DNA from 3 places in the Cupriavidus sp. MP-37 genome. Region 3 is predicted to be linked to each of the others. Evidence: predicted binding sites of a transcription regulator. Region 3 holds the regulator's gene; each other region holds the start of a gene.
The links. Region 3 encodes FNR, which switches genes on or off when oxygen is low (the NO sensors DNR and NnrR bind a similar motif). Its sites were predicted from a motif close to TTGATNNNNATCAA; they were not measured.

Region 1 (10,507 bases), on a different replicon from region 3:
TGGGGGAGATGTCTACCGCTATGCGGCCGCAGGCCGAGTCCGGGGCGGCGAACGCGCCCTCGATGGACAGCGCGCTCGAGGCCGAACTGGGCTTCGACAGCCTGACGCGCGCCGAACTGCTGACCCGCATCGAGCAGCGTTTCGGCGTCAGCCTGCCGGAGCAGGTACTGGCCCAGGCGGACACGCCGCGCGCGCTGCTGCGCGCCGTGCTCGCCGCCCGGGACCTGCCGCCCGGCGCCGAAGACGGACCCGCGCGGCTGCTCAGCCCGGCAGCGGCGGAGGCCGCGGCGCAGGCACCGGAAGACGCCGCCACGGTGACCGACGTGCTGCGCTGGCACCTGCACCGCCATCCCGACCGCACGCACCTCATCCTGCTCGGCGGCGAAGGCGACGATACGCCCATCACCTTTGCCCAGCTGCACCGGCGCGCCTGCGGCGTGGCCGCCGGCCTGGCCGCGCGCGGCGTGCGCGCCGGTACCACCGTGGCGCTGATGCTGCCGACGTGCGCGGAGTACTTCTACTGCTTCACCGGCATCCTGATGGCAGGCGGGATACCCGTGCCGCTCTACCCGCCGGCACGGCTGGCGCAGATCGGCGACCACCTGCAGCGCCATGCCGGCATCCTGGCCAACGCGCAGGCGCCGATCCTGATCACGGTGGCCGAGGCCCGGCCGCTCGCGACCCTGCTCAAGGCCGGCACCGGCACGCTGCAAAGCGTGCTGACGCCCCGGGAAGTGGAAAACACCGCCGCCGCGCCGGCCGATGCGATGGCGGGCGCGCATGACATCGCGCTGCTGCAGTACACCTCGGGCAGCACCGGCTCGCCCAAGGGCGTGGTGCTGACGCATGCCAACCTGCTGGCCAACCTGCGCGCCATGGGCATGGCGCTGTCGGTCGACTCGCGCGACGTCTTTGTCAGCTGGCTGCCGCTGTATCACGATATGGGCCTGATCGGCGCCTGGCTGGGCAGCCTGTACTACGCCTTCCCGCTGGTGGTGATGTCGCCGCTCACCTTCCTGGCACGGCCCGAACGCTGGCTGTGGGCGATCCACAAGTACCGGGGCACGCTGTCGGGCGGGCCCAATTTCGCTTATGAGCTGTGCCTGCACCGGCTGGCGCAGGCGGATCTGTCGGGGCTGGACCTGTCGAGCTGGCGCTTCGCCTTCAACGGTGCCGAGCCGGTGAGCCTGCAGACCATGCGCAGGTTCACCGCGCGCTTCGCCCGGCATGGCCTGCGCGCGCACGCGGCGGCGCCGGTCTACGGGCTGGCGGAAGCATCGGTGGGCCTGACGTTCCCGCCGCCAGGACGCGCTTTGGCTGCCGACCGCATCGACCGCGAAGCCTTCGTCCACACCGCGCGCGCTGTTCCCGCCGCTCCCGCCGAGGGGGACGGGCAAGACGCGGCAGCCGCACGCGAGGTGATGGAGTTCCCGTCGTGCGGCCGGCCGCTGCCGGGCCACGAGATCCGCATCGTCGACGCCAGCGCCTGCGAACTGCCCGAGCGGCGCGAGGGCCTGCTGCAGTTCCGCGGCCCGTCGGCCACCAGCGGCTATTTCCGCAACCCGGCGCAGACGCGCCAGCTCTTCGACCGCGGCTGGCTCAACACCGGCGACTACGGCTATATCGCCGACGGCGAGCTCTACATCACCGGGCGCGCCAAGGAAACCATCGTGCGCGGCGGCCGCAATCTCTATCCCTACGAAGTCGAGCAGGCCATCGGCGCGATTCCCGGCATCCGCAAGGGCTGCGTCGCGGTGTTCGGCAGCCCCGATCGCGACAGCGGCACCGAGCATATCGTCGTGATGGCGGAAACCGCGGCCACCGACGCCGCGGCGCGCGGCGCGCTGCAACGGCAGGCGCTGAAGACCGCGCTCGATGTACTCGGCATGCCGCCGGACCATGTCGTGCTGGTGCCGCCGCACACCATCCTGAAGACGTCGAGCGGCAAGATCCGGCGCGCCGCCTGCCGCGAGCGCTTCGAGCACGGCGTCACCGGCCAGGGCGAAGCCGCGCCATGGCTGCAGCTTGCGCGCTTCGGCTGGCAGGCGCTGCTGCCGCAGCTGCGGCGCGGCCGGCATGCCGCCGCCGGCCTGTCCTACTCGCTGTACGCGTGGCTGTTGTTCGCCGCGATGGCGCCGGTGACGTGCCTGGCATCGGTGGCAATGCACCGGCCCGCCATGGGATGGGCGCTCAGCCACCACGCCGCCCGGCTGCTGCTGCGGCTGGCCGCGGTGCCATGGTTCGTGCAGGGGCTGGAGCACCTGCCGCGCGATCGCGCCTGCGTGCTGGTATCGAACCATGCCAGCTACCTGGACGGCATCGTGCTGATCGCCGCCCTGCCGCTGCCGGTATGCGTGGTGGCCAAGCGCGAGCTGCAGGCGCAACGCATCCCGGGCGCCTACCTGTCCAGCATCGGTGCCGACTTCATCGACCGCTTCGACAACGTGCGGGAATCCGAGGCCATCGCGCGGCTGGTCACGGCCGTGCGCGCCGGGCGCTCGGTGCTGCTGTTCCCGGAAGGCACCTTCGGCCGCGAGTCCGGGCTGCAACGTTTCCGCTCGGGCGCCTTCATCGCCGCCGCCCGCGCCGGCGCCCCGGTGGTTCCGATTGCGCTGCGGGGCACCCGCTCGGTGCTGCGCGATGGCCAGTGGCTGCCGCGCCGGGGACCGGTCAGCGTCGTCATCGGCCAGCCGCTGGCGCCCGACGGGGATGACTGGCCGGCCGCCATGCGCCTGCGCAATGCGGCCCGCGCCGAAATCCTGCACTACTGCGGCGAACCCGACGCCCTGCGCGTGAAGGCGCAGTCCGCGCGGCGCCACTTCGCGCGGCAGCTGCCATGATCTCCGCCGGCCGGGCCTGGCGCCTGCCGGCGGCCATCACCCACCCCGTCCCACCCGCCGTTTCACCATAAGGCAATGGAGACCTTTGCCACCGCCCCGATGTGGGCCGGATTTTTCGTCCTGGTGCTGGGCACGCTGGTCGTGGACATCTTCGTCCTGGGCGGGCGGCACGCGCACCGGGTCTCCTCGCGCGAAGCGCTGGGATGGACCCTGACCTGGATGACCCTGGCCGTGCTGTTCGGCGTGGCGCTCTGGTGGGTGGTGGCCGAGGATGCCGGACACGACGCGGCCTATCGCAAGGTGCTGGAGTTCTACACCGGCTACCTGATCGAGCTGTCGCTGTCGGTCGACAACATGTTCGTGTTTGCGATGATCTTCAGCTATTTCGCCGTGCCGCCTGAGCTGCAGCGCCGCGTGCTGCTGCTCGGCGTGCTCGGCGCCATCCTGATGCGCGCCGCCATGATCCTGGTGGGGGTCTGGCTGATCAGCCAGTTCGCCTGGATCCTCTACGTGTTCGGCGTGTTTCTCGTCATCACCGGCATCAAGATGCTGTTTATTTCCCGGCACGCGCCCGACCTCTCGCGCAATCCCATCGTGCGCTTCCTGTGCGCGCATATGCGGATCACCTCCGAGTACCACGGCGAACGCTTCTTCGTGCGCATCGGCGGACTGCGCCATGCCACGCCGATGTTCGTGGTGGTGCTGATGGTCGAGGCCACCGACCTGGTGTTCGCGGTCGACAGCATCCCGGCGATCTTCGCCGTGACCACCGATCCGTTCATCGTCTTCACCTCGAACATCTTCGCGATCATGGGCCTGCGGGCCCTGTATTTCCTGCTCGCCAACCTGGCGGCGCATTTCCAGTACCTGAAGTACGGGCTCGCCATCGTGCTCGCCTTTATCGGCGCCAAGATGCTGGTCGCGCCGTGGTTCCACGTACCGGTGCACTGGTCGCTGGGCGCGGTGGCGATGACGCTGTTCGTCTCTGTCCTGCTCAGCCAGGCCAGGACCAGGCGAGCCGCCGCAGCGGGCGATCAGCCGGGCCGCAGCGGCGCACCGCGCGAACGCGGGGCCGGCAACCGGCGCACATGAGGAGCAAGCCATGAACACGATCCTGCTGGCGACCGACGGGTCGTCCTATAGCGACGCGGCCGCGCGTTTCCTGGCGCAAAGCCCGCTGCTGACGCGCGACCTCGTCGTGCATGTGGTGCATTGCGAACCGGATGTGCCCGGCGACATCAAAACCTTCATCGACCGCGGCACGCTCGAGGACTGGCATCGCGAACAGAACGAGAAGGCGATGGGCTCGGTGGCCACCATCCTGGGCGAGGCCGGGATCCCGTTCGAGCGCCACGGCCTCACGGGCTTCGCGCCGGCCCGCATCGTCGAGCATGCGAGCCAGATCGGTGCCAGCCTGATCGTGATGGGCTCGCACGGCCGCGGCGGCTTTCTCGATGCCATCGTCGGGTCGGTGGCCAGACGGGTGCTGGCCCATGCGCACTGCCCTGTGCTGCTGATCAAGCATTAGCAGCGCGTGCTGCCACGCGCTTTTCTCCCCGACCCTCTCCCGCACGCGGGAGAGGGAGCATCCAATCGGCATGTTTGGCTCCACCATCCCGCCCGGTTTGATGCCAGTCAATCCCCTTCTCGCAGTGTGTCCGCATCATCACTGCAAGCGCCAGGTGCCAGTTCGCGCCCCACAAAGCACCGCGACAACAGCTTTCCACAACCCGCTGAACCACGGCACCATGAAAGCAAGACCATGGCTTTACCCCGCATTCGCGGCACTCCCGCTCTCGCTCTGGCTGGGTCTTCCCCAGGCAGCCACCAACATTGCAAAGGCCGCGCCGAAGCCTGAAGCCAAGGCCGAACAAAAGGCGGCCATCCCCACCCTCACCACCGCTGAATTCGACCACGCGCGCCAGATCTACTTCGAGCGCTGCGCCGGCTGCCACGGCGTGCTGCGCAAGGGCGCCACCGGCAAGGCACTGACACCCGACATCACCCGCGCGCGCGGCACCGAGTACCTGAAGACCTTCATCAAGTATGGCAGCCCCGCCGGCATGCCCAACTGGGGCACCTCGGGCGACCTCACCGACAAGGAAGTCGACCTGATGGCGCGCTACATCCAGCTCGACCCGCCGACGCCGCCGGAGTTCTCGCTCGCCGATATCGAGAAGAGCCGCAAGGACATCCTGCCGGTGGCCAGGCGCCCGACGCAGAAGATGAACCAGTACAACCTGGACAACCTGTTCTCGGTCACGCTGCGCGACGCCGGCGAGGTCGCGCTGATCGACGGCGACAGCAAGCAGATCATCAATATCGTCAAGACCGGCTATGCGGTGCATATCTCGCGCATGTCGGCGTCGGGGCGCTACCTGTACGTGATCGGCCGCGACGCGCGGCTGGACCTGATCGACCTGTGGCTGCCCAAGCCCGATATCGTCGCCGAGGTGAAGATCGGCATGGAGGCGCGCTCGGTCGAGACCTCCAAGTACAAGGGCTACGAGGACAAGTACGCGGTGGCCGGCTCCTACTGGCCGCCGCAGTACGTGATCATGGAGGGCGACACGCTCAAGCCGCTGAAGGTGGTGTCCACGCGCGGCATGACCGTCGACAACGAATACCATCCCGAGCCGCGCGTGGCGTCGATCGTGGCCAGCCATTTCCATCCGGAATTCGTCATCAACGCCAAGGAGACCGGCAAGATCCTGATGGTCAACTACTCGGACCTGGCCAACCTGAAGACCACCACCATCGACTCGGCCAAGTTCCTGCATGACGGCGGCTTCGATTCGACCGGGCGCTACTTCCTGGTGGCGGCCAACGCCTCCGACAAGATCGCCGTGGTCGACACCAAGGAAGACAAGCTGGCCGCGCTGATCAACGTCGGCAAGACCCCGCATCCGGGCCGCGGCGCCAACTTCACGCATCCGCAGTTCGGCCCGGTCTGGGCCACCAGCCACCTGGGCGACGAGACCATCAGCCTGATCGGCACCGACCCCGCCGGCCACCCCGCGCAAGCGTGGAAGGTGGTGCAGACGGTCAAGGGCCAGGGCGGCGGCTCGCTCTTTATCAAGACCCATCCCAAGTCGTCCAACCTGTGGGTCGATACGCCGCTGAATCCGGATGCCAAGCTCAACCAGTCGGTGGCGGTGTTCGACACGCGCAACCTCGAGGCCGGCTTCAAGGTGCTGCCGATCGCCGAGTGGGCCGACCTGAAGGGCAGTGGCGCCAAGCGCGTGGTGCAGGCCGAATACAACAAGGCCGGCGACGAGGTCTGGTTCTCGGTGTGGGGCACCAAGGACGGTGAATCGGCGCTGGTGGTGGTCGACGACAAGACCCGCGCGCTCAAGACCGTGATCAAGGACAAGCGCCTGATCACGCCGACTGGCAAGTTCAACGCCTACAACACGCAGCACGACGTCTACTGAGGCCGCGCCCTCGCTGCGCCGTGGCGCAGCGAGGACCGCCAGCGTTCCCCCGCACCTTCCATGGAGAGTTCATCATGCGAACCCAACACGCGCTGACAGCGCTGCTGGCAGCGTTCGGCTGCCTGGCACTCGGCGCCGCCATGCCCGCACACGCCAGCCAGGCGCTGGCATCGAGCAAGGCCTGCCTGGCCTGCCATGCCCTCGACAAGAAAATGGTCGGGCCCGCGTTCCAGGACATCAAGGCCAAATACACCGGCCGCAAGGACGGGCAGGCGCAGATGGTCCAGTCCATCCTGAAAGGCAGCAGCGGCCGCTGGGGCCCGGTGCCGATGCCGGCCAACGCCGTCAGCGAGGCCGACGCCAACACGCTGGCCAAATGGATCCTGTCGCTCTGAACCGCAGCGCGTGGCGCCGCGCCGCGGCTGCCGCGCTGGTCGCCACGGCGGCGGCAAGCGCATTCGCCACGGCCGATCCGCCCGCGCCGGCGCGGCAGGCGCAACTGGCGCACTGGCTGCGCGATGACTGCGGCGCCTGCCACGGCATGACCTTGCGCGGCGGACTGGGCCCGCCGCTGACGCCGGCAAGCCTGGCCGGCAAGCCGCCCGATGGCCTGGTGGCCACCGTGCTGTACGGCCGGCCCGGCACGGCAATGCCGCCCTGGCAACCTTTCATGACGCAGGATGAAGCCCGATGGCTGATCGATCGACTGCAGGCCGGCCAGCCGCCGGCCGTCTCGCCGCAAGGCAACTGATGCGCGGCCTGGCCACGGCGGCGTGCGCGGCACTGGTGGCCGTGCTGGCCGCGGGTTGCGCCGCCACCGTGCGCGGCACCGGCGACCTGGGCGTGGTGGTGGAGCGCGCCGCGGGCCGGCTGCAGATCGTCGAGACCACCGGCATGACACGCCTGGCCACGGTCGAAGGACTGGGCGACCTGTCGCACGCCAGCGTGGTGTTCTCGCGCGATGCGCGCTATGCCTATGTCTTCGGCCGCGATGGCGGCCTGACGCGGGTCGACCTGCTCGGCGCCCGCATCACCCACCGCGTGCTGCAGGCAGGCAACAGCATTGGCGGCGCCATCTCGCAGGACGGCCGCGTGGTGGCGGCACAGAACTACGCGCCGGGGGGGATCCGCCTGTTCGACGCCCGGACGCTGGAAGCGCTGGCGGATCTTCCCGCCATCGGCAGCGACGGGCGCCGCGCCAAGGTGGTCGGACTGGCCGACCTGCCCGGCCGGCGCTTTGCCGCCAGCCTGTTCGAATCCGGCGAAATCTGGATCATCGATGCCGGCGACCCGCGCCACCCGCAGGTGACCCGCCTGCCCGCCGGCCGCGAGCCTTACGACGGGCTGGTCACGCCCGACGGCCGCTGGTACCTGGCCGGCCTGTTCGGCGAAGACGGGCTGGCGCTGGTCGACCTGTGGCAGGCGCCGCCGCAGGTGCGCCGCATCCTGTCCGGCTACGGCCGCGGCAACGCGCCGCTGCCGGTCTACAAGATGCCGCACCTGCGCGGCTGGGCCATGGCGCAGGGCATGGCATGGCTGCCGGCGATCGGGCGCCATCAAGTGCTGGTGGCCGATCCCGCCAACGGCTGGCGCGAGGCGGCGCGCGTGGCGCTGGCGGGCCAGCCGGTATTCGCCATGGCGCGGCCCGACGGGCGCCAGGTCTGGGTCAATTTCGCCTTCCCGCACAACGACACCGTGCAGGTGATCGACACCGCCACGCGCCGGGTGGTGCGCACGCTGCAACCCTGCCGCGGCGTGCTGCACATGGAATTCACGCCCAAGGGCGAGGCGCTGTGGCTGTCCTGCCGCGACGACAACCGCGTCGAGGTCTACGACACCGCCACGCTGGAACGCCTGGCCACGCTCCCTGCGGACAATCCCAGCGGCATCTTCTTTACCGCGCGCGCGCAGCGCTTCGGCATGTAGGGCGCGCCATGTTCAACGAGCACAACCTCTACGACCAGCTGCAGCGCGGCTTCCCGCTGCTGCCGCGGCCCTACCAGGCGCTGGCCGCCAAAGCCGGACTGTGCGAGCACGCGCTGCTGAGTTTGCTGGCGCGCGACCTCGGCACCGGGCGCATCAGCCGCGTCGGCGCCGTGTTCGCGCCGAACGTGATCGGCGTCAGCACGCTGGGCGCGCTGTCGGTGCCGCCGGCGCAGCTGGACCGCGTGGCGGCGCGCGTCAGCGCCTGCGCGGCGGTCAGCCACAACTACGCGCGCAGCGGCCACCGGTACAACCTGTGGTTTGTCGCGGGCGCGCGCGAACGCGGCATGCTCGAGGCCACGCTCGCGTCGATCGGCGAGCTCACCGGCCTGGCGCCGCTGGACCTGCCGATGACGCGCGAATACCACATCGACCTGGGCTTTCCGCTGGCGCGCCAGCGCGGCGCCCAGCCGCGCCGGCCTGCCGCGCTGGCGGCGCCCGCCGCCCCGGTGGCGCTGGACGACGATGACTGGCGCCTGGTCGCGGCACTGGAAGCGGGCCTGCCGCTGACGCCGCGCCCGTTCCATGCGCTGGCGCGGCAGGCGCGCCTGGGGGTGCCGCAGGTGCTCGAGCGGCTGGCGCAATGGTGCGCGCAAGGCGTGATCCGGCGCCTGGGCGTGGTGCTGCGCCACGGGCGCTTCGGCTACCGCCACAACGCCATGTGCGTGTGGGACGTGCCGGACGGCCGCGTCGACGCCATCGGCATGCGGCTGGCGCGGCAGCCGCGCGTAACCCTGTGCTACCGCCGCGAGCGCCGGCTGCCGGACTGGCCCTACAACCTGTTCGCGATGATCCACGCCCGCAGCGCGCAGGACCTGCAGCCCGCGCTGGCCCAGGTCCGCGCCGCCGCCGGACTGGAGCAGGCACCCGGCTCGGTGCTGGTCGGCACGCATTGCTACAAGCAGCGCGGCACGCGCTATGCCATCCAGGTGCCGGCATGAACGGCGCCACCGCGTCGTGCGACGCCATCGATCCAGCCGATCGTCCCGATCCCCTCGACACGCTCGACGCGCTCGACCGCCGCATCATCAACGCCCTGCAGCGCGGCCTGCCGCTGGTGCCGCGCCCGTATGCCGAGGCCGCCGCGGCGCTCGGCATCACCGAGGCCGTGCTGCTGGCGCGGCTGCGCGCGCTGCTGGCAGCGGGCGTGCTGACCCGTTTCGGCCCGCTGTACCAGGTCGAGCGGGCGGGCGGCCGCTTCGTGCTGTGCGCCTGCCATGCGCCGGCGGCGCGGATGGAAGCCGTCATCGCCGCCATCAACGCCCAGCCCGAGGTCGCGCACCACTACGCGCGCACCCACCACCTGAACCTGTGGTTCGTGCTGGCGGTGGCGCGGCCGGAACAGGTTGCGCCGGTGCTCGCGCGCATTGCCGCGGCGGCCGGCGTCGAGGTGTTGCCGTTTCCCAAGGAACGCGAGTTCTTCGTCAATCTCTACCTGCCCGCCTGATGCCCGACGCCGTCGACGCTACTGACCTCACCGACCTGGCGCTGATCCGCGCCACCCAGGCCGGCCTGCCGCTGGTGCCGGCGCCTTACGCCGCGATCGCCGCCGAACTGGGCCTGACCGAGGCGGCAGTGATCGCGCGGCTGGCGGCGATGCAGGCGCGCGGCGTGCTGCGCCGCATCGCCGCCGTGCCCAACCACTACCGGCTCGGCTGGCGCGCCAACGGCATGACGGTGTGGGATGTGGACGACGCCTGCATCGACGCGCTGGGCGCGCGCATCGGCGCCCTGCCCTTCGTCAGCCATTGCTATCGGCGTCCGCGCCGGCTGCCGCACTGGCCCTACAACCTGTTCGCGATGGTCCACGCCCGCTCGCGCGAAGACGCCGCGCCGCAGGTCGCCGCGATCGCGGCACTGCTGGGCGATGCCTGCCGCGCGCACGACGTGCTGTGGTCCACCCGCGTGCTGAAAAAGACCGGGCTGCGGCTGCCGCCAGCCGGTGCCGGCCCCGATCCGGACCCAAGCCCAGACCAATAGCAACCGATAGGAAGCCCCACCCATGTTCCGCCTGTCCCGCTTCATGGAAGCCCTGCGCGATAACGGCCCGGTGCCGCCGCCGCGCCAACCCGCCGGCCCGGTGGTGATCTGGAACCTGATCCGCCGCTGCAACCTGAACTGCCGGCACTGCTACGCCACCTCCGCCAATACCGACTTCAAGGGCGAGCTCGATACCGCCGCAGCGCTGGACGTGCTGGGCCAGCTGCGCGCGGCGCGCGTGCCGGCGCTGATCCTGTCCGGCGGCGAGCC
Region 2 (10,507 bases), 1.2 Mb from region 3:
ATCGACCAGCACCAGCCGCGTCAGCCCCGCGGGCCTGGTGCGCGCGGCGCGGATGCCGATGCGCGCGCCCATCGAATGGCCGACCACGGCATAGCGCTGCAGCCCAAGTGCCGCGGCAAACGCCACCACGTCGGCGGCCTGCGCATCGAGGCTGTAGTCCAGCTCCGGCCCGGCCTGCGACAGGCCACGGCCGCGCACGTCGAGCACATAGGTGTCGAACTGCTGCCCGAAGCGCTCGCCGACAAAGCCCCAGGTCACCGCGGGGCTGGTGATGCCCGGCACGATGATGACGGCATCGCGCTGCACGCGTGCGCCCGCCTGCCCGCCATAGCGCAGGTAATGCTGGCGGATGCCGTTGGCGTGGACGTGGGCGCCGTAGAGAAAAGTGCTGTCTGCCATGGCCTGCTCCTTCAGTACGCGCCCGACAGCAGCGCGCCGGCGCCCGGCACCACCGGCTCCAGCCCCAGGCGCTTGAGCAGCGCATAGGTGGTGGCAACGGCGGCGGTGACGACCGGCTTGCCGGTCATGGCCTCGACCTTGGCCACCGCCGGCAGCGACGGCATCTGCACGCAGGCGGACAGCACGATCACGTCGGCGTCGGCGGTGTTCATCTGCGCGACGATCCCGGGCAGCTTGGCCGGGTCATGGCGGCCGACTTCGAGGTTGTCGGGGATCTCCAGCGCGCGGTAGTCGACCACCTCGTAGCCTTCGTTGCGGATGTAGTCCACCACCAGTTCGGTCAGCGGCTTCATGTACGGCGCCACCACCGCGATGCGCTTGGCGCCCATCACCTTGAGCGCATCGACCAGCGCGCCGGCGCTGGTGATCACCGGGGCGTCGCCGCCATTCGCGGCGGTATGCGCCTGCAGGCGCTGCTCGGAGACGCGGTGGTAGCCGTGGCCCATCGCCATGATCGCCACCAGGCAGGCGTAGCCGAGCACATCGACGCGGGCGTCGCTCAGCTCCACCGCGCAGCGGTCGGATTCGGCATCCATGGCCGCCAGCTCTTCCTTGACCACCTTCTTCATCCGCATCCGGCTCGAATGGAAGGTGAAGCGCTCCGGGCGCACCAGCTGGCGCGCGGCCAGCATCGCCGGGATCTCGGTTTCCATGGTGGTATTGGAGCTCGGCACGATCTGGCCGATTCGGAAAACTTTCTGCACTGTCGACTCCGTCATCTGTTTGTCTGCCCTGGGTTGCGCTGTGGTCGCGCTGTCGGTCTCGCTGCGTGCGGCGGCCGGTGGCCGGCATGCTGCGATTGATTGTAGTGTACACACTTTATCTACGCAAACAGAATCTGCGCCCGGCACGATTCACTCGTTCAGTGCATTCTGAATGAATGAATCCCTGTTTTTGCGCATGATTTCGCCATTGCAGCGCATCATTGCCGAGCCGTCACATCGTGATCAGGGTTTTCCATAGGTTCGTGGAATTTCGCCTTTACCTTGATATTTTGAGTGTGTACACTCGTTTTCAACGGTCGGCCGCGTGGCCGCCCCAGCCCCCATCGACCTTGTGTCATTGCCAGGAGAAATAACGTGCAAGGCAAACCGCGAATCGCAGTTGTCGGCGCCGGACTCGGAGGGACGGCCGCGGCCGCCCTGCTGCAGCGAGCCGGCTTCCAAGTCAGGCTGTATGAGCAGGCACCGGCGTTCTCGCGCCTGGGCGCGGGCATCCATGTCGGGCCCAACGTGATGAAGATCATGCGGCGCATCGGCATCGAGGACGCGCTCAACGACATGGGCTGCCACCCCGACTACTGGTACAGCCGCGACGGCCTCACCGGCGAGGTGATCGCGCAGATCCCGCTGGGCGACTATGCGGTGCGGCACTATGGCGCCAGCTACCTGACCGTGCATCGCGGCGACTTCCACAAGCTGCTGACCGACGCCGTCGCGCCCGGCACGCTGTTCTTCAACAAGAAGCTGGAAAGCGTCACCGACCAGGGCGACGTGGTGCAGCTGCGCTTCACCGACGGCACCGTCGAAGAGGCCGATATCGTGATCGGCGCCGACGGCGTCAACTCGCGCATCCGCGAAACGCTGCTGGGCGCCGAGCCGCCCAAGTACACCGGCTACGTCGCGCACCGCGCGGTGTTCCCGATCTCCCGCGTCAAGGGCTTCACGCACGAGCGCTGCACCAAGTGGTGGACCGACGACCGCCACATGATGGTCTACTTCGACACCAGCAAGCTCGACGAGATCTACTACGTCACCGGCGTGCCCGAGCCCGCATGGGACATGAGCAAGAGCTGGGTGCCGAGCAGCATCGAAGAGATGCGCGCGGCCTTCGACGGCTGGCACCAGGGCGTGCAATCGCTGATCGAAGGCACGGTCGAAGTGACCAAGTGGCCGCTGCTCGAGCGCGACCCGCTGCCGCTGTGGAGCCGGGGCCGCCTGGTGCTGCTGGGCGATGCCTGCCACCCGATGAAGCCGCACATGGCGCAGGGCGCAGCGATGGCGATCGAGGACGCCGCCATGCTGACGCGCTGCTTCACCGAAGCCGGCACCGACGACTACGCGGCCGCCTTCGCGCTGTACGAGGCCAACCGCGCCGAGCGCGCCGGCAAGGTGCAGCTGGTTTCGCACAACAACACCTGGCTGCGCAGCAACGAGAACCCGGACTGGTGTTTCGGCTACGATGTGTTCAACGTGCCGCTGGTGTCGGCCGGGAGCAAGCCGCTGTCCGAAGCCGCCTGACCGCCCCTGCCCGCCGCCGCTCCTCGCCACTGAAGGGGCGCGGCGCCGCGATGCGTGATGTTCAAACCGCCCCCAGCCCCCGATGAACACGCCCCGCCCCCTGACCCTGCAGGTCAACCACGCCGAGCACACGCTCGAGGTGGCGCCTGACACGCCGCTGCTCTACATCCTGCGCAACGACCTGTGCTGCAACGGGCCCAAGTATGGTTGCGGCCTGGGCCAGTGCGGCGCCTGCACGGTGCTGGTGGACGGCCTGCCCGCGCGCTCCTGCGTGCTGCCGGTCAAGGCCGTGGTGGGCCACGCGGTGACCACGCTCGAGGGGCTGGGCACGGCACAGCATCCCGACCCGGTACAGCAGGCGTTCATCGACGAGCAGGCCGCGCAATGCGGCTACTGCCTCAACGGCATGATCATGACCGCCAAGGCGCTGCTGGCGCAGAACCCCGACCCCGACGAAGCGCAGATCCGCGAAGCCTTGCGCTTCAACCTGTGCCGTTGCGGCACGCATGTGGAAATCGTGCGCGCGGTGCGGCGGGCCGCGGTGCTGCAGCGGCAGGCCGCGCAAGGGGCGGTGTCGTGAGCGCCGGCATCGTGCAAGCGACGACGCCGCGCACCGCATTGGCGGCCGGCGTGCCGCCGGGCGCCGTCGATTGCCTGGTGGCCCATGTGCTGACACCCCCGGGCCTGCGCTGGGTCGGCGGCGAGCCGCTCGCGGCGCGCCTGCTGCACGCCGAGCGCGACGCCGCGCTGGCGCTGCCCGGCATCCGCGCGGTGGTGGTCCGCAATAACTTTGCCGGCGTGGCCGCGGTGTCGGCCGCCCAGGCCGCCGAGGCGGCGCGGGCGCTGCGGGCGCGCTGGTCTGGTCCGCCGCGCGCCGGCGCCATCCCCGCGGCGCGCCACACGCTGGCGCAGCGCGGCGATGCCGCGGCTGCGCTCGAACACGCCCGCGCATCCCACACGCAGCACTACCAGTGGCCGCTGGCGGGCGGCCACGACGATGCCGGCTGCACCGTTGTCGCCGACTGGCGCGACGGCAGGCTGACCGTCTGGCTGCCCGCCACGCGCCCCGGCGCACTGCGCGCCGAACTCGCCGCGCTGCTGGGCATCGCGCCGACGCAAGTGCTGCTGGTCTGCTGGCAAGACCCGAACGACCGCGCCGACCCCGCGCTGCTGGCACCGCACGCTGCCGCCGACGCGGCCCTGCTGGCGCACGCCAGCGGGCAGCCGGTGGTGCGCCGGCTGCGCGCCGCCGAGGTGGGCCTGGCCGATGCCGCGCTCGATCTCCGCATCGATAGCGCCCGCACCGGCGCCACCGTCGACGCCTACGCCGCCACGCTGTCCGGCGCCTCGGCCCCGGTTTCACCGCTGGCGCTGTGGCTGACGCATACGCCGGCGCCGGTGACCGACAGCCTCGATGCGGGCCATGGCGGCGACGCTGCGCTGCCGCCGTATGGCATCCCCCATGCCGAGCTCGCCGTTTCCGGCGACCCGGCTGCATTGGCCGCCGCGCCGCTGACGGTAGCCCGCGCGCAGGTGTTCGCGCGCGAATCGCATCTCGACGAGCTTGCCGCCACCGCGGATGTGGATCCGGTAGCGCTGCGCCTCGCGCATCTGGACGACCTGCGCGGCGCCGCGCTGGTGCGGCAGGTGGCCGAGCGCGCCGGCTGGGACCCGGCCGCGCCGCGCGTGAGCCCGGCCGCGGGCAACGTGCGGCGCGGCCGCGGCTTTGCCTACGCCCACACCATCGACCGCGACGCCGGCCAGAGCTGGTCGGCGTGGGTGGCGGAGGTCGAGGTCGACGGCAGCACCGGCGAGTTGGCGGTCACGCGCGTCACGGTCGGGCATGACAGCGAATCGCTGCCGCCACCGCAAGCCGCCACGACCACGCGCTCGATCGAGCGGGACGTGGCCGCAACCGCGCTGCAGCTGACCGCCGCCACGCCGGGGTTCGACACCTGGCCGGCCGACGCGCGTCCTGCGAGCGAAAGCTTGCCCGCCGTGCCGGCGCAGGCGCTGCCGGAAGTGCGGCTGGCCGGCACGCTGGCCACGCACGATGCGCTGGCAGCCGGCCCCACGGACTCGATGCCGGCGGCCGCCGCCGTCGCCAATGCCATCTACGATGCCACCGGCGTGCGCCTGCGCAAGCCACCGTTCAGCGCCGAACGCATCCGCCTGGCACTGGCCGAGGCAAGTCCCGGCAACAAACGCAAGACACGCGGCTGGATCGCCGCGGCCGCCGCCGCCGCGGCCGGCGTGTGTGCCACGCTGTGGCCCTGGCGCGCGCCGATCGCGCCGGTGGCGCCGCCCGCGCCCGGCTTCTATTCCGCCGCCACGCTCGAACGCGGCCGGCTGGTGGCTGCCGCCGGCGACTGCGCGGTGTGCCATACCGCGCCGGGCGGCGTGAAGAATGCCGGCGGCCTGCCGCTTGAAACGCCCTTCGGCACGGTCTACAGCACCAACATCACGCCAGATGTGCAGACCGGCATCGGCAACTGGTCGTTCGCCGCGTTCGAGCGCGCCATGCGCGAAGGCATCCACCGCGACGGGCGGCGCCTGTATCCGGCGTTCCCGTACACCGCCTTCGCCAAGATCAGCGACGGCGACATGCAGGCGCTGTACGGCTACCTGATGTCGGCCGAGCCGGTGACATCCGCGGTGCCGCAGACGCAGCTCGCCTTCCCCTTCAACCTGCGCCCGCTGCTGGCCGGCTGGAACCTGCTGTTCCATCGCAATGAACGCTTTACGCCGGACCCGTCGCGCTCGGCGCAATGGAATCGCGGCGCGTACCTGGCCGAGGGGCTGGGCCACTGCAGCGCCTGCCATTCGCCGCGCAACGCGCTCGGCGCCGAGCAAGGCGGGCGCCGCTACCTGACCGGCGGCAGCGCCGAAGGCTGGGAAGCGCCGGCGCTGACCGCGCTGTCGCAGGCGCCGGTGCCGTGGACCGAGGCCGCGCTGTTCACCTACCTGCGCGGCGGCTATGCGCCGCACCACGGCGCCGCCGCGGGACCGATGGCGCCGGTGGTGGAAGAGCTCGCGCAACTGCCCGAGGATGACGTGCGCGCGATCGCGCATTACGTGGCCTCGTTCGGCGCGCCCGCACCGGCACCGTCGGTGCTAGCCGCGCAGGCGGCGCAGGTCGAACAACGCAGCCAGCAGGCCGCGCGCACACTGGGCGGCCCCGCCGAACGCCTGTACCAGAGCGCCTGCGCGGTCTGCCACCAGTCGGACCAGGGCATCGCGCAGTTCGGCGTGAAGCCATCGCTGGCGCTCAATACCAACCTGCACAGCAAGCTGCCGGACAACGTGATCCAGATACTGCTGCGCGGCATGCCGGCACCGCCCAACAGCGAACTGGGCGCGATGCCGGGCTATGCCGACACGCTCGACGACCAGCAGATCGCGCAGCTGGCGCAGTACCTGCGCGCGCGCTTCGCGCCCGACAAACCCGCATGGCAGGACCTGGAGAACACCGTCGCGCGGCTGCGCGCGGCACCTGCCCACTGAACCACCGGAGCACCGCGCGCGCCGCCGGCGGCGCCTTGCGCATCCGCGCCAGGCGCATGGCATGACCGTATCTGCCCAGGGCAGGACGCGCGCGGGAAAACCCCGAGGAGAGAAACCGCAATTCGGCCTTGCCCGCCAGTTTCATGTAGCTTACGCTGAACGATCATGTAGTGTGCACTACATGAGTGCCAGCGGGCACGCAGCGGTGCCTCCCCGCACAAGGACGGCGCGCCGCAAGCGGCGGACAAGAACACAAAACCATAAGACCGGCCCGATACATCACCGGACGCGCTGGCGCGGGGCTTGCATGGATCCGCCAGACCACCGGGACACCGGGCCTGACCAAACCAAGGGTAGACAACCAGGAGTGACTATGTCGTATCAGTACCAGCAAGCTGTTGCAGGCGTGCTACCGGGATAGGTCCAGCCGCGCCAGGTGGAAGCCATCGCCCCCGCGGGAGTGCCGTGCGGCGCCAGTCAGCCCGGCGCCGTTGCATTCCGCAGCCGCCGGCATCGCGTGCCGGCCCGCTTCGCTCCGCGCGTGCTTCCAAGCTCCAGAACCAGCCTATAACGAGACAGGTAGACAAACATGTCGTCATCCATTTCATCCATGGCCACCACGACCATCCCGGACGCCACGCCAGGTCTGGCCCCACAGCCCAGCGCGCGGGCCGCGTCGGCGCAGCCCATCACGATCGAGCAGGGCATCCGCGCCGCCGGCGTCGGCCGCTTCCAGTATCGGCTGTTCGTCATCTTCGGCCTGGTCTGGCTTGCCGACGCGATGCAGGTGCTGTCGATCGGCTTCACCGCGCCGTCGATTGCCGCGACTTTCGGCATTCCGGTGCCGACGGCGCTGCAGACCGGCACCATGTTCTTCGTCGGCATGCTGATCGGCGCCTTCGTGTTCGGCCGCCTGGCCGACCGCATCGGCCGCCGCCCGGTGCTGATGATGGCGGTGGTCATCGACGCCATCTGCGGCGTCGCCTCGGCGTTCGCGCCGGACTTCCAGTGGCTGTTGCTGCTGCGCTTCCTGACCGGCATCGGCGTCGGCGGCACCCTGCCGGTCGACTACACCATGATGGCGGAATTCCTGCCGTCGGACCGGCGCGGCCGCTGGCTGGTGCTGCTGGAGTCGTTCTGGGCGGTCGGCACCATCCTGCTGGCTATCCTGGCGCTGATCGCGGTGTCGCGCGGCGACGATGCCTGGCGGCTGATCTTCCTGGTCACCGGCATCCCGGCGCTGGTCGGCGTGGTGTTCCGCTTCTTCGTGCCCGAGTCGCCGCTCTACCTGAATAAATCGGGGCGCTCGGACGAGGCCCGCGCGGTGCTGCAGCGGGTGGCCGCGGCCAACCGCGTGTCGGTGGAGATCGGCGCGCTGCAGCCGCAGAAGATGGAGCGCAAATCGGTGTTTGCGCTGTTCGCGGCCGGCTGCCGGCGCCGCACCATCTGCCTGCTGGCGGCGTGGATGCTGATCTCGATCGCTTACTACGGGGTCTTCGTCTACCTGCCGGTGAAGCTGGCGGGCCAGGGCTTCGGCTTCATGCGCGGCCAGGTGTTCCTGATCGTGCTGGCGCTGGTGCAGCTGCCGGGCTTCGCGCTGGCCGCGCACGGCGTCGAGCGCTGGGGCCGCAAGCCGACCCTGATCGGCTTCCTGCTGCTGAGCGCGGCGGGCTGCATGCTGTACAGCCTGGGCCAGTCGCCGGCGCTGGTGATCGGCTCGACCCTGCTGATGAGCTTCTCGCTGCTCGGCACCTGGGGCGCGCTGTACGCCTTCACGCCCGAGGTGTACCCGACCGACCTGCGCGCCAGCGGCATGGGCACCGCGGGCGCGATGGCGCGCTTCGGCGGCCTGTTCGCCCCGTCCATCGTCGCGCCGATCATGGCCAGCCAGTTCACGCTGGCGCTGGCGCTGCTGTCGTCGTTCCTGGCCGTGGCGGCGCTCGCCATCTTCCTGGTCGATATCGAGTCGAAGGACCGCGCGCTCGACTAGCCGAAGGCGCCACGGGGTCGCCGGCGGGCGCGGCGGCCCGCTTCCATTACAATCCGGCTGCAACGGCGCGGCGCGCGAATCCATCCGATCTCCCGCGCCCGCTTCACTCGCCATCCCGCCGAGCCCTCGCCGCCAGCCATGAAACAAGACCCGCGCTTTCCCAACCTCTTCATCCTCGACCACCCGCTGATCCAGCACAAGCTCTCGCACATGCGCGACAAGGAAACGTCGACGCGCACCTTCCGCGAGTTGCTGCGCGAGATCACGCTGCTGATGGGCTACGAGATCACCCGCAACCTGCCGCTGACCACGCGCCGCATCGAAACCCCGCTGGTCGAGCTGGACGCGCCGGTGATCGCCGGCAAGAAGCTGACCATCGTGCCGGTGCTACGCGCAGGGGTGGGCATGAGCGACGGGTTGGTCGAGCTGATTCCGTCGGCGCGCATCGGCCATATCGGCGTGTACCGCGACGAGCAGCATCGCCCGGTGGAATACCTGGTGCGCCTGCCCGCGCTGGAAGACCGCAGCTTCATCCTGTGCGACCCGATGGTCGCCACCGGCTATTCGGCCGCGCACGCGGTGGAGGTGCTCAAGCGCCGCGGCGTCAAGGACGAGGCCATCACCTTCGTCGCGCTGGTGGCCGCCCCCGAGGGCGTGGAGGTGTTCCAGAAAGCGCATCCTGGGGTGAAGCTGTTCGTCGCCTCGCTCGACAGCCACCTGGACGCCGATGCGTATATCGTGCCCGGGCTGGGCGATGCCGGCGACCGGCTGTTCGGCACCAAGAACTGATTGCGCCAGAGCGGGCTGGCCGGCGCTTGACCGGCCTCAATGGCCCGCCTGAAGCGGCTCCCTACACTGGCGGCAAGCGCCGGCGCAACCACACCGCGCGCCACCATCCACACCAAGGGAGCGACGCATGGAAGCCTTCAAGATCCTGTTCAGTACCAGTACCGGGCTGATGAGCCTGGGCGTGATCGTCTTCATCATCGGCATGGGCTGGTTCTTCGCCCGCCTGTTCGCGCGCAAGATGCGCGAGGATGGTGAAGCGGCGAAGTCGAGTGAGGCGGCACAACGGCGCTGACCCATGAATGACCGCCGGTGTACTCCCTCTCCCGCTTGCGGGAGAGGGCTGGGGTGAGGGCGGGAGCTTCCACGAAGTAACGGCTGTCGCAATTGCCAGCGCCCGCCCTCACCCCCGGCCCCTCTCCCGCGCGCGGGAGAGGGGAGCAAACCGCGCAAGCCTGAACCGCCTACTTCTTCTTCCCCAGCAAGCTCCCCAGCACCCCCCTGATCAACTCGCGCCCGACCTGCGAGCCCACCGTGCGCGCGGCCGACTTGGCCATCGATTCCAGGATCGAATCGCCGCGGCCGCTCTTGCCGGTGCCCTTGGTCAGCGTGCCGAAGATGTCGCCGGCGGTGCCGAGCCAGCCGCCGTCCTGCTCGCCCGCGGGCTGGCCGGCGCTCGCGCCGCCCGCGCCCTTGCCGCCATTCGCCACCGTCGGCACGCTGCCGCGCAGCTTTTCATAGGCGGATTCGCGGTCGACGGTCTTTTCATAGGTGCCCGCCACCAGCGAGTTCGCGACCAGCTGCTTGCGTTCGTCTTCCGTCGCCGGGCCGATGCGGCTGCCCGGCGCCAGCACCCAGGCGCGCTCGGTCACGCGCGGCGTGCCCTTGGCGTCGAGGAACGACACCAGCGCCTCGCCCACGCCCAGCTCGCCGATGGCGGTCTCCAGGTCCAGCTTCGGGTTGGCGCGCATGGTGGTGGCCGCCACCTTGACCGCCTTCTGGTCGCGCGGGGTAAAGGCGCGCAGCGCATGCTGCACGCGGTTGCCCAACTGGCCCAGCACGGTGTCGGGGATATCGACCGGGTTCTGCGTGACGAAGTACACGCCCACGCCCTTGGAGCGCACCAGGCGCACCACCTGCTCGATCTTGTCGAGCAGCGCCTTGGGCGCATCGTTGAACAGCAGGTGGGCCTCGTCGAAGAAGAACACCAGCTTGGGCTTGTCGAGGTCGCCGGCCTCGGGCAACTTTTCGAACAGTTCGGACAGCATCCACAGCAGAAAGGTCGCGTACAGCCGCGGCGCGTTCATCAGCTTGTCCGCGGCCAGGATATTGACCACGCCCTGGCCCTTGTCGGTCTGGATGAAGTCTTCCAGGTTCAGCATGGGCTCGCCGAAGAAGACGTCGCCGCCCTGCGACTCCAGCGCGATCAACCCGCGCTGGATCGCGCCGACCGAGGCGGCCGAGATATTGCCGTACTCGGTGGTGAACTGGCTGGCATTGTCGCCGACGTACTGCAGCATCGCGCGCA
Region 3 (10,507 bases):
GCTCTATGGCAGCTCGGAAGCCAGCATCGTCGACGCCATCCTGAAAGGCCACAACAACCATATGCCGGCACACGAGGAAATCCTGACGCCCGAACGCATCCGCATGCTGACGGCCTATGTGTGGGGGCTGTCCAATACGGGAGGCGGAGCCGGGCAATGATCGACGACTCATCTGAGCGAGCGCTCGTGGCTCGCGGGAGAACGCGCCCATGAACGCGCCCGGGACCGAAGAAGTGGCCCGGGCGGCCGACCTGCAACGGTCGGCCGCTGCGCCGGGCGAGACCTCGGAGGAAACCCTTTACGAGGTCCGCCGCAAAATCTATCCCCGCTCAGTGAAGGGCGCGTTCTCCAGCTGGCGGGTGTGGTTGGTGATCCTGACCCAGCTGATCTACTACGGCACGCCCTGGCTCCAGTGGAATGGACGCCAGGCCGTGCTGTTTGACCTTGGCGAGCGCAAGTTCTATATCTTCGGGCTGGTGCTGTGGCCGCAGGATGTCATCTACCTGGCCGTGCTGCTAGTGATCTCCGCACTGGCGCTGTTCCTGTTCACGGCGATCGCGGGGCGGCTGTTCTGCGGCTACGCCTGCCCGCAAACGGTCTACACCGAGATCTTCATGTGGATCGAGCGGCGGGTCGAAGGCGACCGCATCGCCCGCATCCGCCTCGACGGGGATCCGTGGAGCCTGCGCAAATTCCGCATCAAGGCCACCAAGCACCTTCTGTGGGTGCTGATCGCACTCTGGACCGGCTTTACGTTCATCGGCTACTTTGCGCCGATCCGCGAACTGGGTGGCGAGGTGCTGGCGCTGTCGCTGGGCCCGTGGCAGGCGTTCTGGATGCTGTTCTATGCGTTTGCCACGTGGGGCAACGCCGGCTTCATGCGCGAGCAGGTGTGCAAGTACATGTGCCCCTACGCGCGTTTCCAGAGCGTGATGGTGGACCGCGACACCTATGTCGTGACCTATGACGTCGGCCGCGGCGAGCCGCGCGGCAGCCGCTCGCGCAAGACCGATCATCACCAGGCCGGGCTGGGCGATTGCGTCAACTGCAGCATCTGCGTGCAGGTGTGCCCGACCGGCATCGACATCCGCGATGGCCTGCAGTATGAGTGCATCGGCTGCGGCGCCTGCATCGACGCCTGCAACCAGGTCATGGACAAGATGGACTACCCGCGCGGGCTGATCCGGTACACCTCGGAAAACGCAATGCGCAAGGGCCTGTCCGCCGCGGCATCGCGCAAGCGCCTGCTGCGTCCGCGCGTCATCATCTACTCGGTGATCTGGGTGGCGCTGCTGGCTGGCTTCATGGCGTCGATCATGCTGCGCACGCCGCTGAAGGTAGACATCATCCGCGATCGCGGTGCGCTGGGCCGCGAGGTGGAAGGGCGCTGGATCGAGAACGTCTATCGGCTGCAACTGATCAACACCACGGAAGCGCCGATGCAGATCCGCGTGCGCGCCGACAGCGATGAACTGAAGGACCTGACGGTCGAATACGACAAGCAGGCCGAAGCGCTGGCGCCGACGTCCAACCGGCTGCTGCCGATCCGCATCCGCGTTCCCATCGAGGCCGCCAGGCAAGGCACGCACAAGATCAACGTAACGGTAACGAGCGAAGGCACGGAGCAGGGGCATGCCGAAATCCGGCAATCCACCAGCTTTATCGTGCCGCGCGATTTGTGAAGCTAGGCGACACTGGCGTAGTCGCCAGGAACAAGGGGGCAAGATGAATCAGCAAGGCAATCCGTGGTGGAAAGAACCGTGGCCGTGGCTGCTGATGGCCGGTCCGCTGGTGGCCATGGTGGCGTGCGGCGTGACGATCTGGCTGGCGTCGACGCACCCCGACATGCCGGTGCAGGGCGCGACGCGGCATGGCCTGGTGGTGGAGAAGGTGGAGGCGGTGCCGCCCAAGGCCGCGGCAGCGAGGCAGCCATGAGGTTGCGCTGGCTGATGTGGGTGCTGTGGCCGGGCTTCCTGATGGCGGGCCTGGCAACCGCGACGGTTTTTTCCGTCGTCGATCCGGGCGACCTGAAATTCTTCGGCCATCCGATCGAATCGTCGCGCGAGTCGGTCTATACCGTCGGCTTCCTGCTGGCGTGGGCGTTCTGTGCGTTGTCCAGCGGGCTGACGCTATACACCATGCCGACGCGGCTGGCCGATACCGACGAGCTGGAATAGGCAAGAAACGGGAAAGGGCCCACCGCGTTGCCGGCGCCGCTGGCGGCGCGGCAACGCCGCGGTGGGTCAGCAGGTGCGGCTGTAGAGTTGCTTGATGCCGTCGATGTCTATCAGCTTGACATGCCTTTGGCGGATCTGGATCAGCCCGGCCTCGGCAAAGCGCGAGAACAGCCGGCTGACGGTCTCGAGCTTGAGCCCGAGGTAGCTGCCGATCTCTTCGCGGCTCATGCGCATCACGAACTCGGAGGCCGAATAACCGCGCGCGGACAGCCGTTCCGACAGGTTGATCAGGAAGGCGGCCAGGCGTTCCTCGGCGCGCATCGAGCCGAGCGTGACCAGCATCAGCTGGTCGTGCGTGATTTCCTTGCCCATCAAGCGCAGGAACTGCTGCTGCAGCGAAGGCAGGTCGGCCGACAGCGATTGCAGCTCGTTCATGCGGACCACGCATACCTCGGTATCTTCGAGCGCGGTCGCATCGGACGCATGCTGCATCTCGCCCAGGCCGTCGAGGCCGACGATTTCACCGGGCAGGTGGAACCCGGTAATCTGCGAGCGTCCGTCTTCGGTGGTGACATGCGTCTTCAGGGTACCGAAGCGGATGGCGTAGACCGCAGTGAGCGGGTCGCCCATGCGGTAGAGGGTTTCCCCCTTGTGCACGCGGATGCGTTCCTGCACCAGCGTGTCGATCTTGGCGAGGTCTTGCTGCGACATGCCAACCGGAAGGCACAGCTGTCCCATCGCACAGGTGGAGCAGCGGGGCGACATCTCGGTAACGGGGATGGAAGTGAGCAATTGGAACCTGCTAGAAATGGCAGCGGGGCACGATAAGGACATTTTACCGTGCGATGTGATCCGGCAGGGAGACAGAATTGACATTTGGAGTATTGATCAGCGTTTTCCTGCTCGCTCTGCTGGGCGGGGTGCACTGCGCCGCCATGTGCGGCGGGGTGGCGCTGGCGGTGGAGCAGCGGCGCGGCACGGTAGCGTCGATCAGCCTGGTGCGCAGCCGCACCGCCTGGCTTGCCGAGCTGTTGGTGATGCACTTTGGCAGGATCACCACCTATATGCTGCTCGGTGCCGCGCTGGGCGCCGCCGGCGCCACGGCCTGGAAACAGGATTACCTGCCGGTGCAGCGCTGGCTCTTCGGGGCAGGCAGCCTGATGCTGTTGTGGTCGGGCTGGCGCTTGCTGCGCGGCAGTACCTTTACCGTGAACTGGCTGGAGCGGCTGGCGGCGCGTGCCAGCACTGCGGTGGCCGGCCGACTCGGCGGCCTGGCCCGCGCGATGCCGGCTTTCGTGCGGGCGCGCGGCGGGTTGGCCCGGCGTTATGGCGTCGGCGTGGCCTGGGGGCTGGTGCCGTGCGGCATGGTCTACGGCGCACTGACGCTGGCGCTGCTGGCGGGCAATGCGGGCTCGGGCGCGCTGGTGATGGGCGTGTTCGGGCTTGGCACGCTGCCCAACCTGCTGGTGCTGTCGGGCCTGTCGGGCTATCTCAGGCTGTGGTCGCGACGACCGGGCGTGCGCCTGGGCGCTGGCCTTGCCGTGATGGTATTCGGCGGGCTTGGCGTTGCGCGAGCGGTGCTGCTGCCACATTCGCTGGCGCAACAGGGCTTTTGCCTGGTGTTTTGATGCCGCACGGGGCTTGCTGTGGCGTTGGCACCCCGCGCAAGCAGGATGATGGTTGCAGGCGGAGGCGGGAATGCCATACAATCGCCAGCATTGCGGTATCGCGCGGAGTCAGACAGGCTGCGGTAAGCAGCGGCGAACAGCGCCTGGTGGCCTTCGTATCCGAAGGTACGCTCGGGACGCGGGAAGCGGAAGGCTTTCGATGAGCGCCAGTCCCCGCGGTCCATCCGGTTCAAAAGATCTGGTTCAAAAGTCCGGTTGGCGCTGCGGCGTGGTAGATGCCGGCCTTGCTCCCGATACCCGTATTTTCTTGCGTCCGAGGCGTTCAGTTCGCCGACTGCGATGTCCGTTTGTGCGGACGGGCGACGCAAGAGGTCCGCTGGCCGGTCCATGACGGCATGCGGACGATCTCCTGCCGGAACGACCCGGCAACTCGATGCAAAGAAAGGGAAGTGCACGGCTTGGGTACGTCAGGTATCCGGCTCGCTGCGCAATGAGATGGCGGTGGCTTTGGCACCGCTGTATCCAAAATCTCCGGTGCCCCGGATCCGTCCGGGAGCAGGTGCAAAGACAGGCTGCACACCATCAACATGAATACCCAAGAGGCGAAGATCGTCCTCGAGACGGCGCTGATCTGCGCGCAGGAACCGTTGCGCGTCAACGATCTGCGCCGCCTGTTTGACGATGACGTCGGCGCAGACACCATCCGCGTGCTGCTGGACGAACTGCGCCAGGACTGGCGCCCGCGCGGCGTGGAACTGGTGGCGCTGGCCAGCGGCTGGCGGTTCCAGAGCCGGCCCGAAATGCGGGAATACCTCGACCGCCTGAATCCGGAAAAACCGCCAAAATACTCTCGCGCGGTGATGGAGACCCTGGCGATCATCGCCTACCGCCAGCCGGTGACCCGCGGCGATATCGAGGAAATCCGCGGCGTGACGGTCAGCACGGAAGTGATCAAGAAGCTCGAGGACCGCAGCTGGATCGAGGTGATCGGCCATCGCGACGTGCCGGGCCGCCCGGCGTTGTATGCCACCACCAAGGCATTCCTGGACGACCTCGGGCTGCGCACGCTGGATGAGCTGCCCCCGCTGGAAGACGCCCAGGCGCAGGCGCAGGCCGCCTTGCTGGAGCAGCAGGCGATCAATTTCGAGGACCTGGCGGCGCACAAGCCGGCCAGCGCCGACGAGGAAGCGTTTGCCGAGCCGGCCACCCCGGCCGACGCATCGGTAACGGACGAGTCGGCGCCGGCGCGCGAAGGCGAAACCGCCGCGCTGCCAGACGGCGCCAATGGCTTTGACGCGCAGCTGCCGCCGGCGGCTGCCGAGGCGGGTTCGGACGATGCCACCGAACCGGCTGCACCTTCTCCGGACGGGGCGCGGGACCAACTGCCGGACGACGGCAACCCGCCGCACCCGAGCGAGCACGACGAGCGCGTGCCGAACTGAACAACATGCAACATCCGATAGTGAATATCTTGTCTGATTCCGTTGAGCAAGACGCCCGCCATGCGGGCGCATCCGCCGACACCGGCGCCGCAGAACCCGGAACGGGCAGCGACGCCGCGCCCCGCCGCAAGGGGCTGCGCCGCGGTCTGAGGAACCTGGTGGCATCGCGCCGCCAGGCGGCACAGGACCGCGCCGAGGGCGCCGAGGGCGCCGGCGCGGCCGGCCAGGGCGATGCCGGCGAGGCGGGTGCCGCCGCCAGCGCGGGCGCCGCGGGTGCCGGGCGCGGCGGCCAGCGCGGCCGCGGCAAGCGCAAGACGGGCCAGGGCGAAGGCGGGCAGGGCAGCCAGGGCGGCAGCAGCAAGGCAGACAAGATCGACCGTGCGGCCCGCGCCGAAGGCGCCGACAAGCCGGAGCAGCCGGCCCGCAAGCGCAAGCCGGGCCAGCGCGGCGGCAAGCCTGCCACGTCCGGCGACAGCCAGGGCGCCGGTGCGCGCCAGCCGGGCCGCCGCAAGGATGGCGGCAAGCCGCAGGCCGCGCGCAAGGGCCAGCCCGGCGCCGACAAGGCCGCCGCCAGCAGCGAAGACCTGTTCCGCTTTGTCATCTCCGAGCAGTACGACAGTGAAGACACCGTCATCCCGCGCACCAAGGCCAAGCCGGTGCGCGAGCTGACTGCCGACGACGACGCACCCAAGCTGCACAAGGTGCTGGCCGACGGCGGCCTGGGCTCGCGCCGCGAGATGGAAGAGCTGATCCTGCAGGGCCGGGTCTCGGTCAACGGGCTGCCCGCCCATATCGGCCAGCGCATCCTGCCGGCCGACCAGGTCCGCGTGAACGGCAAGCTGATCCACCGCAAGGTGTCGACCAAGCCGCCGCGCGTGCTGCTGTATCACAAGCCTGCCGGCGAGATCGTCAGCCAGTCCGATCCGGAAGGCCGTCCGACCGTCTTCGACAACCTGCCGCGCATCAAGACCGGCAAGTGGGTCGCGGTGGGCCGCCTCGACTTCAACACCGAAGGCCTGCTGATCTTCACCACCTCGGGCGATATTGCCAACCGCTTCATGCATCCGCGCTACGGCGTCGAGCGCGAGTACGCGGTGCGCACGCTGGGCGAGCTGGCCGAAGCCGACCGCCAGCGCCTGCTGCACGGCATCAAGCTGGATGACGGCGAGGCCAACTTCCTGCGGATTGCCGACGGTGGCGGCGAAGGCGCCAACCATTGGTACCACGTGGCGCTGACCGAAGGCCGCAACCGCGAAGTGCGCCGCATGTTCGAGGCCGTCGGCCTGACCGTGTCGCGCCTGATCCGCACCCGCTACGGCCAGTTCCTGCTGCCGCGGGGCCTCAAGCGCGGCCGCTGGCAGGAAGTGGAGCCGAATGATGTCAAGGCGCTGATGACCAGCGTCGGTCTGAAGGTGCCCGGCAAGGGCGAGCAGGCGCCCAAGGGCGCGACCAAGGTGGGCGGACGCAAGCAGCGCACCGAGGCGGCGATTGCCGGCATGCCGATGCATACCGGCATGGACGGCCTGCCGCGCTTCGAGCAGGGCGGCGCCCGCGGCGGCGGCAGCCGCAGCAGCCAGCCGGATCCGATGAAGACGTCGATGGGCTATATCAGCCACGGACCGACGCTGCTGACCTCGCACGCCGCCAACCTGGGCGGCGGGCGCGGCACCGGTGCGCGCCAGGGGCGTGGCGGCGCCGGCATGGGCGGCATGGGCGGCGCCAGGGGGCAGGCCGGCCAGGGGCAGGGCAAGGCCCGCCGCGGTGGCGAGGCCAATGGCAACGTGATGCCGAAGGCGGCCAAGTCGGGCGGCAACCGTTCGCCGCGTGGCGGTGGCGGCAATCGCGGTGGCAACCGCGGCGGCAATCGTTAAGCGCTGTATGCGGCGCACGGCGGGCGGAACGCCTGCCGGCGCCGCGTGCGGTCCGCGGAAATGTCTGGCTTTTGCCTTTTCGACATAATCCGCGTATAATTCAAGTCTATTCAAAAAGCCATCCTCGTCCGAGGATGGGCGAATGATGGGCATTGCGCCCATTTTTTTTTGGTTCGCCCGTTTTTCGGTGCTTCCGCCTGGCGGAAGGGGTGGCGGACAGGCAGCGCTGCAGCAGGGTCGTCCCGGACGGCACCGGCGGGTTTGCCTGCCACGGTGTTGATGGCCATTACTCGGGATAACAGTGCATCTGGCAGATTTGATCGAAACCACCCTAAGCGGCATGGGATATGAGCTGGTCGAGCTCGAGCGTGCCCCGGCCGGATTGCTGCGTGTCTATATCGATCAGCCTGAAACCGGCATTGCCATCGAGGATTGTGAAAAGGTGAGCCGGCAGCTCACCCACGTGTTTACGGTCGAGAACGTCGACTATGAACGCCTCGAGGTCTCGTCGCCCGGACTGGACCGGCCGCTGAAAAAGCTGGCCGACTTCATCCGCTTTGCCGGCGCGGAGGCGCGCGTGACGCTGCGCCTGCCCGTCAATGGACAGAAGAACTTCACAGGCATCCTGCGCGAGCCTACCGGCGCCGCGGGCGAGGAGAAGATCGGCCTGGAGTTCGAGGGCAAGGATGGCCCGGCGCTGCTGGAATTTGCCGTATCCGATGTCGACAAGGCACGCCTGGTGCCGGTGATCGACTTCAAAGGAAATCAAAGAAAAGGGAACAAGCAATGAGCCGCGAAGTTCTGTTGCTCGTCGATGCGCTTGCGCGTGAGAAGAACGTCGACAAGGATGTGGTATTCGGTGCCCTGGAGGCGGCGCTCGCCTCGGCCACCAAGAAGCGTTTCGAGGAAGACGTGGATATCCGTGTCGCGATCGATCGCGAGTCGGGCGAGCATGAAACCTTCCGCCGCTGGCTGGTCGTTCCCGACGAGCTGGGCCTGCAAGAGCCGGACAAGCAGATCCTGCTGTTCGAGGCCCGCGAGGAAAACCCCGGCATCGAGCTGGGCGACTATATCGAGCAGCAGATCGAGTCGGTCGAGTTCGGCCGCATTGGTGCGCAGGCCGCCAAGCAGGTGATCCTGCAGCGCATCCGCGATGCCGAGCGCGAGCAGATCCTGAACGACTACCTCGATCGTGGCGAAAAGATCATGACCGGCACGGTCAAGCGCGCCGACAAGAAGGGCCTGATCGTCGAATCCGGCCGCGTCGAGGCGCTGCTGGCCCGCGACCAGATCATCCCCAAGGAAAACCTGCGCACCGGCGACCGTGTGCGCGCCTATATCCTGAATGTGGACCGCGCCGCGCGCGGCCCGCAGATCGAGCTGTCGCGCACCGCGCCCGACTTCCTGATCAAGCTCTTCGAAAACGAAGTGCCGGAGATGGAACAAGGCCTGCTGGAGATCAAGGCGGCTGCCCGTGATCCGGGCGTCCGCGCCAAGATCGCGGTGGTGGCGCATGACAAGCGCATCGACCCGATCGGCACCTGCGTGGGCGTGCGCGGCACGCGCGTCACCGCGGTGCGCAACGAGATCGGCGGCGAGGCGGTGGACATCGTGCTGTGGTCGGAAGACCCGGCGCAGTTCGTGATCGGCGCGCTGGCCCCCGCGCAGGTGCAGTCGATCGTGGTCGATGAAGAGAAGCACAGCATGGACGTGGTGGTCGACGAGGAGAACCTCGCCGTCGCCATCGGCCGCAGCGGCCAGAACGTACGCCTGGCGTCCGAGCTGACCGGCTGGCAGATCAACATCATGACGCAGGAAGAATCGGCGCAGAAGCAGGCCGAGGAAAGCGATGTCGTGCGCAAGCTGTTCATGTCCAAGCTGGATGTGGACGAGGAAGTCGCCGACATCCTGATCGAGGAAGGCTTCTCCACGCTGGAAGAAGTGGCTTACGTCCCCATCAGCGAAATGATGGAGATCGAGGCCTTTGACGAAGACACCGTCAACGAGCTGCGCAATCGCGCGCGTGATGCGCTCCTGACGATGGAACTGGCCCGGGAAGAAAAGGTGGAAGAGGTGTCGCAGGACCTGCGCTCGCTCGACGGCCTCAACCCGGAACTGATCGGCAAGCTGGCCGAAGGCGATATCCATACGCGTGACGACCTGGCCGAACTGGCCGTGGACGAGCTGGTCGAGATGACCGGTGTCAGCGAGGAAGAAGCCAAGTCGCTGATCATGAAAGCACGGGAACATTGGTTCAACTGAGGGACACGGCCGGGCCGGCCAACACCAGCCCGGGCGCGCTTTCCGCATCAATCTGTCCCGACGTAGAAACCAAGCATTGAAAGGGTTTGAATGGCAAGCACAACAGTTGCCCAACTGGCCGCAGAACTGAGTCGCAGCGCAGCTGCCCTGCTGGAACAATTGCAGGCGGCTGGGGTGGGCAAAGCGACGCCAGAAGACATCATCACGGAATCGGATAAGACCAGGCTGCTGGACTATCTGAAGCGCTCGCACGGCCAGTCCGACGACAGCGCCCGCAAGAAGATCACACTGACCAAGCGCGAAACCTCCGAGATCCGCCAGTCGGACGCCACCGGCAAGACCCGCACGGTCCAGGTGGAAGTGCGCAAGAAGCGCGTGCTGATCAAGCGCGACGACGCTGCGCCGGAACCGCAGGCCGATGGTGCCGAGGCCCAGGCCCAGGTCGTCGACGCCGCCGAGGAGGCGCGCCGCGAAGCGGAAGAGCGCCGCCAGGCCGAACTGCTGGCGCGCCAGGAAGCCGAAGCCAAGGCTGCCCGCGAGGCCGCCGAGCGCGAGGAAGCCGAGCGTCGCGCCCGCCAGGAAGCGCTCGAGGCCGAACAGCGCCGCCAGGCCGAACTCGCTGCCCGCAAGGCCGAGGAAGAGGCCGCCGCGTCGCGCGCCGTGACCGAAGCCAACGAGGATACCTCGCGCAAGAAGGCCGAGGACGAGAAGGCCCGCGTCGCCGCCGAACGCGCCGAAGCGCAGAAGGCCGCCGACGAAGCCAAGGCCGCCGCCGACAAGGCCCGCGCCGAGCAGGAAGTCGCCGCGCGCAAGCGCCGCGAGGCTGCCGAAGCCGAAGCCCGTGCGATCCAGCAGATGCTGAACGCGCCGGCACGCGTGCTGAAGGCGCCGTCCGAGCGCAAGGCCGAGGAAAAGAAGGCCGAGCAGACCGGCACGCTGCACAAGCCGGTCAAGCCGGCCGGCGCCGAAGCCAAGCCGGGCGAGAAAAAGCCGGTGACCGCCACCGCGACCACCACCACCGACAAGAAGGGCAAGGTCGTCAAGGCCGGCACGTCGTCGACGTGGCAGGACGAAGGCAGCCGCAAGAAGGGCAGCGGCCTGAAGACGCGCGGCGATTCGTCGGGCGG

Region 1: a site for FNR is predicted at 4,466-4,479, ahead of LIN44_RS25180 (nitrite reductase). Genes of this name have one in related genera too.
Region 2: a site for FNR is predicted at 9,009-9,022, ahead of LIN44_RS13595 (DUF3149 domain-containing protein). Genes of this name have one in related genera too.

What each region holds. Positions count from the first base shown of each region.
Region 1 is NZ_CP085345.1:1,937,454-1,947,960, reverse strand. Features, by position in the region: gene LIN44_RS25195 (AMP-binding protein) at 1-2,840, shown strand, start outside; gene LIN44_RS25190 (TerC family protein) at 2,916-3,932, shown strand; gene LIN44_RS25185 (universal stress protein) at 3,943-4,368, shown strand; gene LIN44_RS25180 (nitrite reductase) at 4,589-6,274, shown strand; gene LIN44_RS25175 (c-type cytochrome) at 6,349-6,669, shown strand; gene LIN44_RS25170 (cytochrome c) at 6,651-7,025, shown strand; gene LIN44_RS25165 (cytochrome D1 domain-containing protein) at 7,025-8,200, shown strand; gene LIN44_RS25160 (Lrp/AsnC family transcriptional regulator) at 8,209-9,198, shown strand; gene LIN44_RS25155 (Lrp/AsnC family transcriptional regulator) at 9,195-9,704, shown strand; gene LIN44_RS25150 (AsnC family transcriptional regulator) at 9,704-10,237, shown strand; gene nirJ (heme d1 biosynthesis radical SAM protein NirJ) at 10,260-10,507, shown strand, end outside.
Region 2 is NZ_CP085344.1:2,936,516-2,947,022, forward strand. Features, by position in the region: gene LIN44_RS13560 (alpha/beta fold hydrolase) at 1-399, opposite strand, end outside; gene LIN44_RS13565 (Asp/Glu racemase) at 411-1,163, opposite strand; gene LIN44_RS13570 (FAD-dependent monooxygenase) at 1,539-2,699, shown strand; gene LIN44_RS13575 ((2Fe-2S)-binding protein) at 2,782-3,279, shown strand; gene LIN44_RS13580 (cytochrome c) at 3,276-6,203, shown strand; gene LIN44_RS13585 (MFS transporter) at 6,793-8,193, shown strand; gene upp (uracil phosphoribosyltransferase) at 8,332-8,982, shown strand; gene LIN44_RS13595 (DUF3149 domain-containing protein) at 9,110-9,274, shown strand; gene LIN44_RS13600 (helicase HerA-like C-terminal domain-containing protein) at 9,444-10,507, opposite strand, start outside.
Region 3 is NZ_CP085344.1:1,716,406-1,726,912, forward strand. Features, by position in the region: gene ccoP (cytochrome-c oxidase, cbb3-type subunit III) at 1-160, shown strand, start outside; gene ccoG (cytochrome c oxidase accessory protein CcoG) at 210-1,682, shown strand; gene LIN44_RS08055 (FixH family protein) at 1,726-1,935, shown strand; gene LIN44_RS08060 (hypothetical protein) at 1,932-2,177, shown strand; gene fnr (fumarate/nitrate reduction transcriptional regulator Fnr) at 2,244-2,969, opposite strand; gene LIN44_RS08070 (sulfite exporter TauE/SafE family protein) at 3,047-3,805, shown strand; gene scpB (SMC-Scp complex subunit ScpB) at 4,393-5,247, shown strand; gene rluB (23S rRNA pseudouridine(2605) synthase RluB) at 5,253-7,118, shown strand; gene rimP (ribosome maturation factor RimP) at 7,420-7,908, shown strand; gene nusA (transcription termination factor NusA) at 7,905-9,380, shown strand; gene infB (translation initiation factor IF-2) at 9,471-10,507, shown strand, end outside.